DNA from 2 places in the Pseudoduganella dura genome. Region 2 is predicted to be linked to the other one. Evidence: predicted binding sites of a transcription regulator. Region 2 holds the regulator's gene; the other holds the start of a gene.

What was found. The regulator LexA, encoded in region 2, represses DNA repair genes until DNA is damaged. The targets are predictions, from matches to a motif close to ACTGTATNNNNATACAGT.
Region 1: the regulator LexA is predicted to act here: its motif matches at 1,682-1,699, upstream of recA (recombinase RecA).

The regions. Positions count from the first base shown of each region.
Region 1 is NZ_WNWM01000002.1:3,738,363-3,742,922, reverse strand. Features, by position in the region: gene recX (recombination regulator RecX) at 1-423, opposite strand, end outside; gene recA (recombinase RecA) at 563-1,633, opposite strand; gene GJV26_RS16385 (response regulator) at 1,831-2,523, shown strand; gene GJV26_RS16380 (sensor histidine kinase) at 2,520-4,085, shown strand; gene GJV26_RS16375 (DUF4212 domain-containing protein) at 4,078-4,326, shown strand; gene GJV26_RS16370 (sodium:solute symporter family protein) at 4,323-4,560, shown strand, end outside.
Region 2 is NZ_WNWM01000002.1:4,761,604-4,766,163, forward strand. Features, by position in the region: gene GJV26_RS20800 (cystathionine gamma-synthase family protein) at 1-178, shown strand, start outside; gene GJV26_RS20805 (pepsin/retropepsin-like aspartic protease family protein) at 175-1,047, shown strand; gene lexA (transcriptional repressor LexA) at 1,139-1,819, opposite strand; gene rpsF (30S ribosomal protein S6) at 2,099-2,485, shown strand; gene priB (primosomal replication protein N) at 2,504-2,824, shown strand; gene rpsR (30S ribosomal protein S18) at 2,826-3,116, shown strand; gene rplI (50S ribosomal protein L9) at 3,150-3,602, shown strand; gene GJV26_RS20835 (replicative DNA helicase) at 3,948-4,560, shown strand, end outside.

The sequences.
Region 1 (4,560 bases), 1.0 Mb from region 2:
GCGCACGGCCTTTTGCGAAAAGCCGCGCCCGATCAGGAAGCGCATCTGCTTGCCGCGCTCCTCGGCATCCTCGGCGACCTTGCCGCGGAACTTGCGGTTCCAGACTTCGCAGCAGCGCGCCACTTCATCCTCGGCCAGCCCGGCCTTCAATTCCTGCAGCGCCTCGCCCTTCACGCCATGACTTTGCAGTTCGGCCAGGATGCGGCTGTTGCCGTAACGGGCCGAGCGCCGGTGGATCAGCGATTCGGAAAAGCGCTCTTCCGACAGCCAGCGGTTCTTTTCCAGCCAGTCGAGCAGCGCATCGATATCGTCGCCCTCTTCCGCGTGGCGCGCCAGCTTGCGGGCCAGCTCCAGGCGGCTGTGCTCGCGGGTGGACAGCAGGCGCAGTGCGCGGGCTTTCAGGCTGGGAGGTGGTGCGCGCATCGGTATGGTTGGTGATGAAAAGCGTTATGGTTGATAAAGCGCGGCCAGTATAAAAAAACATCGCCACCGCCGCAAAGCGGTCGGTGGCGATGAGAGCCTCGTTACGAGACCAGGGGATCAGTTCGGGGCGTCGGCAAGCTTACTCGACAGCCTTCAGCTTCGCCGGCACGGCTTCGCTTTCGGCCGACTGCAGCTCGCGCACACCCAGCGAGACGCGAACCTTGTTCTCGATCTCGCGGGCCAGCGCCGGACGCTCGCGCAGGTAGGTGCGGGCATTGTCCTTGCCCTGGCCGATGCGCTCGCCGCCGTAGCTGTACCACGAGCCGGACTTCTCGACGATCTTCGCTTCCACGCCCAGGTCGATGATCTCGCCTTCGCGGGACGTGCCTTCGCCATACAGGATGTCGAAGTGCGCTTCCTTGAACGGCGGCGCGATCTTGTTCTTGACGACCTTCACCTTCGTTTCGTTACCGATCACTTCGTCGCCCGACTTGATCGAGCCGGTACGGCGGATGTCCAGGCGCACGGAGGCGTAGAACTTCAGCGCGTTACCGCCGGTGGTGGTTTCCGGGCTGCCGAACATCACGCCGATCTTCATGCGGATCTGGTTGATGAAGATGACCAGCGTGTTGGTACGGTTGATCGTGCCGGTCAGCTTGCGCAGCGCCTGGGACATCAGGCGTGCCTGCAGGCCCGGCAGCGAGTCGCCCATGTCGCCTTCGATCTCGGCGCGTGGCGTCAGCGCCGCCACCGAGTCGATCACGATCATGTCCACGGAGCCGGAACGCACCAGCGCATCGCAGATTTCCAGGGCCTGTTCGCCCGTGTCCGGCTGCGAAATCAGCAGCTCGTGCAGGTTGACACCCAGCTTTTGCGCATAGGTCACGTCCAGCGCGTGTTCCGCGTCGATGAACGCGCAGGTGCCGCCGATCTTTTGCATTTCTGCAATGGTCTGCAATGTGAGCGTGGTTTTACCGGACGATTCCGGACCGTAGATCTCGACCACGCGGCCACGCGGCAGGCCGCCGACGCCGAGCGCGATATCCAGGCCCAGCGAGCCGGTAGACACGGTCTGGACTTCTTCCAGCGGGGCGCTTGCGTCCATGCGCATGACGGAGCCCTTGCCGAACTGCTTTTCAATCTGTGCCAGTGCCGCGGCCAGCGCCTTGGCTTTTTCGGATGCAGGTACTGCCGCTTTCTTGTCGTCCATGATGTCTTCGCCTTTATCGATTCAGAGATTCCTGTTGGTACAGGCAGTACTGTATATGCATCCAGTGGTTTTTGCAAGCGCTAAGTGATGTGCAAGCGATGCCCCAGGTGATGCCGCCACAGTGCTTTTACAGCGCTTTGCCAATGGGCGTCGCACATTGAGTACAATGAAATAGCCACCCATGCCCGATTGCCAACATGCGTATTTTACTAGCCGAAGATGACAGTGTCCTGGCCGACGGCCTGACGCGCTCTCTGCGCCAGTCCGGCTATGCCATCGACTGCGTGAAGAACGGGCAGGAAGCCGATACCGCCCTGTCGACGCAGGAGTTCGACCTGCTGATCCTGGACCTGGGCCTGCCTAAGTTGCCCGGGCTCGAAGTATTGCGCCGGCTGCGCGCCCGCGCGTCGCTGCTGCCGGTGCTGATCCTCACGGCGGCCGATTCCGTGGAACAACGCGTAACTGGCCTCGACCTGGGCGCCGACGATTACATGGCCAAGCCGTTCGCGCTGTCCGAACTGGAGGCGCGGGTACGGGCGCTGACCCGCCGCGGCCAGGGCGGCGGCTCCACCGTGGTCAAGCATGGCCCGCTCACCTACGACCAGGTGGGCCGCAGCGCCTATATCAACGAACAGATGCTCGACCTGTCCGCCCGCGAGCTGGGCCTGCTCGAGATCCTGCTGGCCCGCGCCGGCCGCCTCGTGTCGAAGGAGCAGCTGGTCGATCACCTGTGCGAATGGGGCGAGGAAGTGAGCAACAACGCGATCGAGGTCTACGTGCACCGGCTCCGCAAGAAGATCGAAGTGGGCGGCGTGCGCATCGCCACCGTGCGCGGCCTCGGCTACTGTCTCGAGAAATATCCCGGCGCCGCCGCGGCCGAAACGAAGTGAACGGGCCGACCGACAGGTCGGCCGCCGACGCCGGCCCGTCCGATGCGGCGTGGAGCCCGGCGCTCGAGGACGAAGGCGACATCCAGCATTCGCTGTTCGGCGAAATCCTCGACTGGATGCTGGCCCCGCTGCTGATACTGTGGCCGATGAGCATCGCCATCACCTATCTCGTGGCGAAATCGATCGCCAACCAGCCGTTCGACCATGCGCTGGAGGATTCGGTCACCGTGCTGGCGCAGCAGGTGCGCGAGGTCAACGGCGTGACCCGCCTGACCGCGGGCCTGCCCGGCCCCGCGCGCGACATCCTGCGCGCCGACGATATCGACAGCGTGTATTTCCAGATCCTGGGCCCGCAGGGCCGCTATATCGACGGCGACCGCGACCTGCCCCACCCCGACCCGGCGCCTGACGGCGAGACGACAACGCCCGGCACCGTGCACTTTCGCAACGCCATCCTGCACGGCACGCCGATCCGCGTGGCCTATGCCTACGTGAACCTGGAAGAAAACCGCAACCGCGCGCCGCGCCTGGCGCTGGTGCAGATGGCCGAAACGCTGGAAAAGCGCGCCAAGCTCGCCAACGAAATCATCAAGGGCGTGATCTTGCCGCAGTTCATCATCCTGCCGGTCGTGCTGGCCCTGGTCTGGTTCGCCCTTTCCCGGGGGCTGCTGCCGCTGGCGGAACTGCAGGAACGCATTCGAGCCCGCCCGATCGACGACCTGTCGCCCATCGCGCCGAACCAGGTGCCGGAAGAAATCACGCCGCTGGTCCGCTCGCTCAACGACATGCTGGCACGGCTGTCGCAATCGATCGAAATGCAGAAGCGCTTCATCGCCGATGCGGCGCACCAGATGAAGACGCCGCTGGCCGGCATGCGCATGCAGTCGGAACTGGCGCTGCGCCAGACCGACCAGCAGGAGATCCACCGCTCGCTGGAGCAGTTGGCGAAAAGCTCCGAGGCCGCCACCCGCCTCGTCAACCAGCTGCTGGCACTGGCACGGGCGGAAAACCAGCCGCAGGCCGGCACCGCGTTCGAGCCGCTCGACCTGGCCGAGGTGGCATGCAACGCCGTGCGCGACTGGGTGCCGGCGTCGTTCAATTACCGTATCGACCTCGGCGTCGAAGTTCCCGATGCGCCGGTGCTTATCGACGGCAACGCGGTGATGCTGCGCGAACTGCTGTCGAACCTGATCGACAACGCGCTGCGCTACACGCCGCAAGGCGGCAGCGTGACGGTGCGCGTCAGCGCCAATGAAGCCCCCGTGCCCGAAGAGGCCGGAGCGCCCGTGCTGGAAATCGAGGATACCGGCCCCGGCATCCCGCCCGCCGAGCGCCTGCACGTGTTCGAGCGCTTCTACCGCATCCTGGGCAGCAGCGCCGAGGGCAGCGGCCTGGGGCTGGCGATCGTGCGCGAGATCGCCCAGCAGCACGGCGCCGAGGTCGATATCTTCAGCAATCCGCGCGCCACCCATCCCAAATATCCCGGCAGCCTGTTCCGGCTGACGTTCCCGGCGCGGCCGCCGGCAACGCCCGGCGCAGAGGAGCCGCCCTACCATGGCTGATCACACCGACGACTACTGGCGCGGCACGCGCCGCCTTACCGCGATCCTGCTGGCGGCCTGGCTCGCCACCAGCTTCCTTGCCGTATTCTTTGCCCGCGAACTGGCCGGCCTGACGATCTTTGGCTGGCCGCTGTCGTTCTACCTGGCGGCGCAGGGCGCGTCGCTGGTCTACCTTGCGATCGTCGGCATCTATGCGTGGCGCATGCGCCGCCTCGATCGCCGGCAACGGGAGCGTGCTTGAAGCGCACTTTCAAACAGCGCCTGTCGCGCTACTATCTCATCTTCACGGCGTGCTTCGCGGCCTTCCTGCTGTCGCTGGCCGTGCTGGAAAGCGAAGGCATGCCGCGCGTGTGGATCGGCTACATGTTCATGTTCGCCACCATCGTGCTGTACGCGTCGATCGGGCTGGTATCGCGCACGTCGAACGTGTCCGAGTACTACGTGGCCGGGCGCCGCGTGCCGGCGCTGTACAACG
Region 2 (4,560 bases):
ATCGAACCTGGGCGATACGCGCACGCTGGTGATTCCCGTCGCGCACACGATCTTCTACGAGATGGGTGCCGAGCGCCGCGCATCGATGGGTATCGCCGAATCGCTGATCCGCGTGTCGGTGGGCATCGAGGATACCCTCGATCTGGTCGACGATTTCCGGCAGGCGCTGGACGCATGATGCACCGCTGCCGCGGTGCGGCGGTCTTGCTGGCCGCCGCATCGCTGTGCACCGCTGCGCATGCCGGGGTATCGGTGCCGCTGGCCCTGGAAAAGGGCATCCCGGTCGCGCAGCTGACGATCGACGGCGCCACGTTCCCGTTCACGTTCGACATCGGATCGAGCCGCACCGTGCACCTGACGCGCGACGTGATGGCGAAGATCCCCGGCCTGCGGCTTACCGGGCGCAAGCAGCGCAGCGCCGACCTGGCCGGCAAGGTGCGCGAGGAAGAAGAGTTCGTGATTCCCGACCTCGTCATCAACGGCGTGGCGTTCGGCGAGGTGACCGGCGTATCGTATGAGGCGTGGGGCCTGAACATCGGCAAGGAGGCGGGCCCGCCGCCGCATTCGGTAATCGGCCTGGGCCTGTTCGCGCAGCAGCCGTTCGTCTACGACCAGTCGGCGCGCACGCTGCGCTTCGGCGCGCCGCTCGACGCGGGACCGGGCTGGCAGGCGCTGCCCCATGAGAAGGTCCACGAGGGTATCGTCACGACATTGTCGAACGGCCGGGCGAGCTACCGGCTGGTGTTCGATTCGGCCGCCAGCATCTCGCTGGTCAAGCCGCAATCGGTGCAGGCACAGAAGGACGACACGGCGCCATGCGACCTGTTCGGGCCAGGAAAGCCTTGCCGGACAGTGTCGCTGGCGCTGCCGGGAGGAGGTGCGGTCAAGCCCTACCTGATGCCGCTGCCGGAATTCTTCCAGCCGGATGGCATCGTGGGCGCGGACTTTTTCGGACAGCGTGCCGTGTACGTGGACCTGGCCAACGGCAAGGTGGCGGTGCGGCCCACGGGGCAGGCAGGCGCGCAAGAGGAGAGCAGGGGCCGCTGAGCACCCGGCAGGCAGTGCCTGGTGCTCAGTACCGGATTCTCAGACCTGATTCCCGGTGCCAGCTTCCCGGCGCCGGGTACCTGGCAGGTACTCAGTGCCAGGTGCGCAGCAGGCCGACCGCCAGGCCTTCGAGCGCGAACTCATCGTCCGGGTTCACCGTGATGATCTTGAAATCCGGGTTTTCGGGCAGCAGCTCGATCGTTGAACCGGTGCGGCGATAGCGCTTCACCGTCACCTCGTTGCCGATGCGGGCGACCACGATCTGGCCGTTCTTCGCGCTGTCCACCTTCTTCACGGCCAGCAGGTCGCCGTCCATGATGCCGACATCGCGCATCGACTCGCCGCGCACCTTCAGCAGGAAATCGGGCTTCGCGGAGAACAGCGCGGGATCGACGCTGTAGCTCTTTTCCAGGTTTTCCTGTGCCAGCATCGGCGAACCGGCGGCCACGCGGCCGATCAGCGGCAGTTGCATCAGCAATGCCGCCGGCACGTGCGGCAGGGAATCGGACATAGGCGCGGACATGGGCGCGGACATGGCGGGCGCGGCCGGCGCCGCGCGCTCCCCCAGCAGGCGGATGCCGCGCGACGTGCCGGCGGTGATCTCGATCGCGCCTTTGCGCGCCAGCGCCTTCAGGTGTTCCTCGGCCGCATTGGCCGATTTGAAGCCCAACTCGGCGGCGATTTCCGCACGGGTCGGCGGGAAGCCGGTGGTGGTGATGGCATCCCTGATCAGATTGAGAATTTGTTCCTGCCTTGCAGTGAGCTTGATCATGATGCGATAGCTGTGGATATAGACAGTCTGTATTTTTGTACAGTACTCGCGCGAATGCAAGGGTAAACCGTGCTTTCGCCGAAATATTTCTTTAAAGGCGGCGTTTAGCCTGGTTTTGAAGCAACATTGCCGGCGGGGGGCAGCTGCGACGGCCAGCCGGGATGGCCAGGCGGTAACTAGCAATTGTCCAAAATCCCTGCTATGCTAGCGGGCTTACCTCTTCCCACACCCGTCTTGACGCCGGGGTGGGCTATCAACACAGTCCTTAAGGGAGTTTGCATGCGTCACTACGAAATCGTATTTATCGTCCATCCGGACCAAAGCGAGCAAGTGCCCGCGATGATCGAACGTTACAAAGCCAGCGTGACCTCGCGCGGCGGTAATGTCCACCGCGTCGAAGATTGGGGCCGCCGTCAAATGGCTTACTCGATCCAGAAACTGGCCAAGGCACACTACATCTGCCTGAACATCGAGTGCGACAACGACACTCTGGTGGAACTGGAAACCGCGTTCAAATTCAATGATGCCGTGCTGCGCCACCTGACCGTCAAGATGAAGAAAGCGGAAACCGCTCCTTCGCCAATGATGAAGTCGGTCCAGCGCGAAGACGCTGCCAAGAGCCACCGCGCCGAAGCTGCTGCGCCTGCCGCCGCCGCTGCCGCCTAAATTCGTTTCGGAATTCCGCTGAACCAGCTCCAGTTTGTCGGCCTCATCACCGAACGGGAAGTGATTCGTTTCACCCCGGCCGGCATGCCGATTGTGAATGCAGTATTGCAGCACAGTTCGCAGCAGATGGAGGCGGGCATTGCCCGACTGACCGAGTTCGAAATCTCCGCGGTTGCCGCGGGCGAGATTTCCGGCCGGTTCAGCCAGGCGCCACTGGGAGCCGTGTACGAGTTCACGGGGTTCCTCGCGAAGAGAAGCCGCAACAGCAAGAGCCTGGTATTTCACATCATTGATTTTCGTGCCGCTCCAGCGACACAACATTTAGATACAGGAGCCTAAAATGGCATTCGGTAAAAAGTTCGACAAAAACAAAGCCAAGCTGAAAGAAAAGCGCAAACAGCAGAACCCGCTGTTCAAGCGCAAGAAGTTCTGCCGCTTCACCGCCGCCGGCGTTGAACAAGTCGATTACAAAGACGTCGACACCCTGAAAGATTTCGTCCAGGAAAACGGCAAGATCATGCCGGCACGCCTGACCGGCACCAAGGCGCACTACCAGCGTCAAGTGGATACCGCGATCAAGCGCGCTCGCTACCTGGCCCTGCTGCCTTACACCGACCTGCACCACGCTTAATCGGCGGCAGTACAGATAGAACTGGAGAATATTATGCAAATCATTCTGCTTGAAAAAGTTATCAACGTCGGCAACCTGGGCGACGTGGTGAAGGTCAAGGACGGCTACGCACGTAACTTCCTGATCCCGCAAAAGCTGGCACGCCGCGCTACCACGGCTGCCGTGGCCGAGTTCGAAGCCAAGCGCGCCGAACTGGAAAAAGCCGCCGCTGAAAAGCTGGCAGCCGCACAGGGCCAGGGCGAAAAGCTGAACGGCATGACCGTCAACGTGTCGCAAAAAGCTGGTGTCGATGGCCGCCTGTTCGGCTCCGTCACCAACTACGACATCGCCGAAGCCCTGACCAAAGCCGGCTTCGCCGTGGAAAAAGCTGCCGTGCGCCTGCCGAACGGTCCGCTGAAGACCACCGGCGAGCACGCGGTATCGGTGGCACTGCACACCGACGTCGTGGTCGATGTGACCGTCGCCGTCGTTGGCGAAGCTGCCTAAGCCTGCCGGGAACCTGTTCCTCGACAGACTGTCGCACCAATGAAGAAGCCGGGTTCGCCCGGCTTTTTTTATGGCGCGGCCGAACCGCATATCGCGGGATCGCAGTCCACCGTTACCAGGCCGACATGCGTTGCAGGGCGCCGCGCCGGTGGTGGCAATCCGGCGCGCCGGGGTTGCAACAGTGCCGCGACAGCGCGGCGACAAGCCCGCGGTTTGGCTGTTATAACTGACAGTCGCGGGGCGGTTGCAAGCCTGCGAATCCCCCGCAAGCGGCGTGGCGCTCCTGCCACCAAACTTGCCAACCATTATGAACTCTGACCTGCGTATGCAGGTATAATGCGCGCCATGAATGCCCCATCCGACCCGCAAGTCGATTCCCTCCGCATCCCGCCGCACTCGATCGAAGCCGAGCAATCGGTCATCGGCGGCCTGCTGCGCGATAACGCCGCGTGGGACCGTATCGCCGACTTCATGCACGCGGAGGATTTCTACCGCTACGACCACCGCATCATCTTCGAACAGATGGTCCGGCTGATCAACGCCGGCAAGCCGGCGGACGTCATCACCGTGTTCGAAGCGCTGACGATGCTCGGCAAGGCCGATGAAGTCGGCGGCCTGCAATACCTGAACGCGATGGCGCAGAACACGCCGTCGGCCGCCAACATCCGCCGTTACGCCGAGATCGTGCGCGACCGCGGCGTGCTGCGCAAGCTGATCACCGTGGCCGATGAAATCTCCGGTACCGCGTTCAGCCCGCAGGGCAAGGAAGTCAAGCAGATGCTCGACGAAGCCGAGTCCAAGATCTTTGCGATCGCCGAGCAGGGTGCGCGCGGCTCGCAGGGCTGGACCGCGGTGCAGCCGCTGCTGACGCAGGTCGTCGAGCGCATCGATGAACTGTACAGCCGCGACAGCGGCAGCGAGATCACCGGCGTGCCGACCGGTTTCGCCGACCTCGACA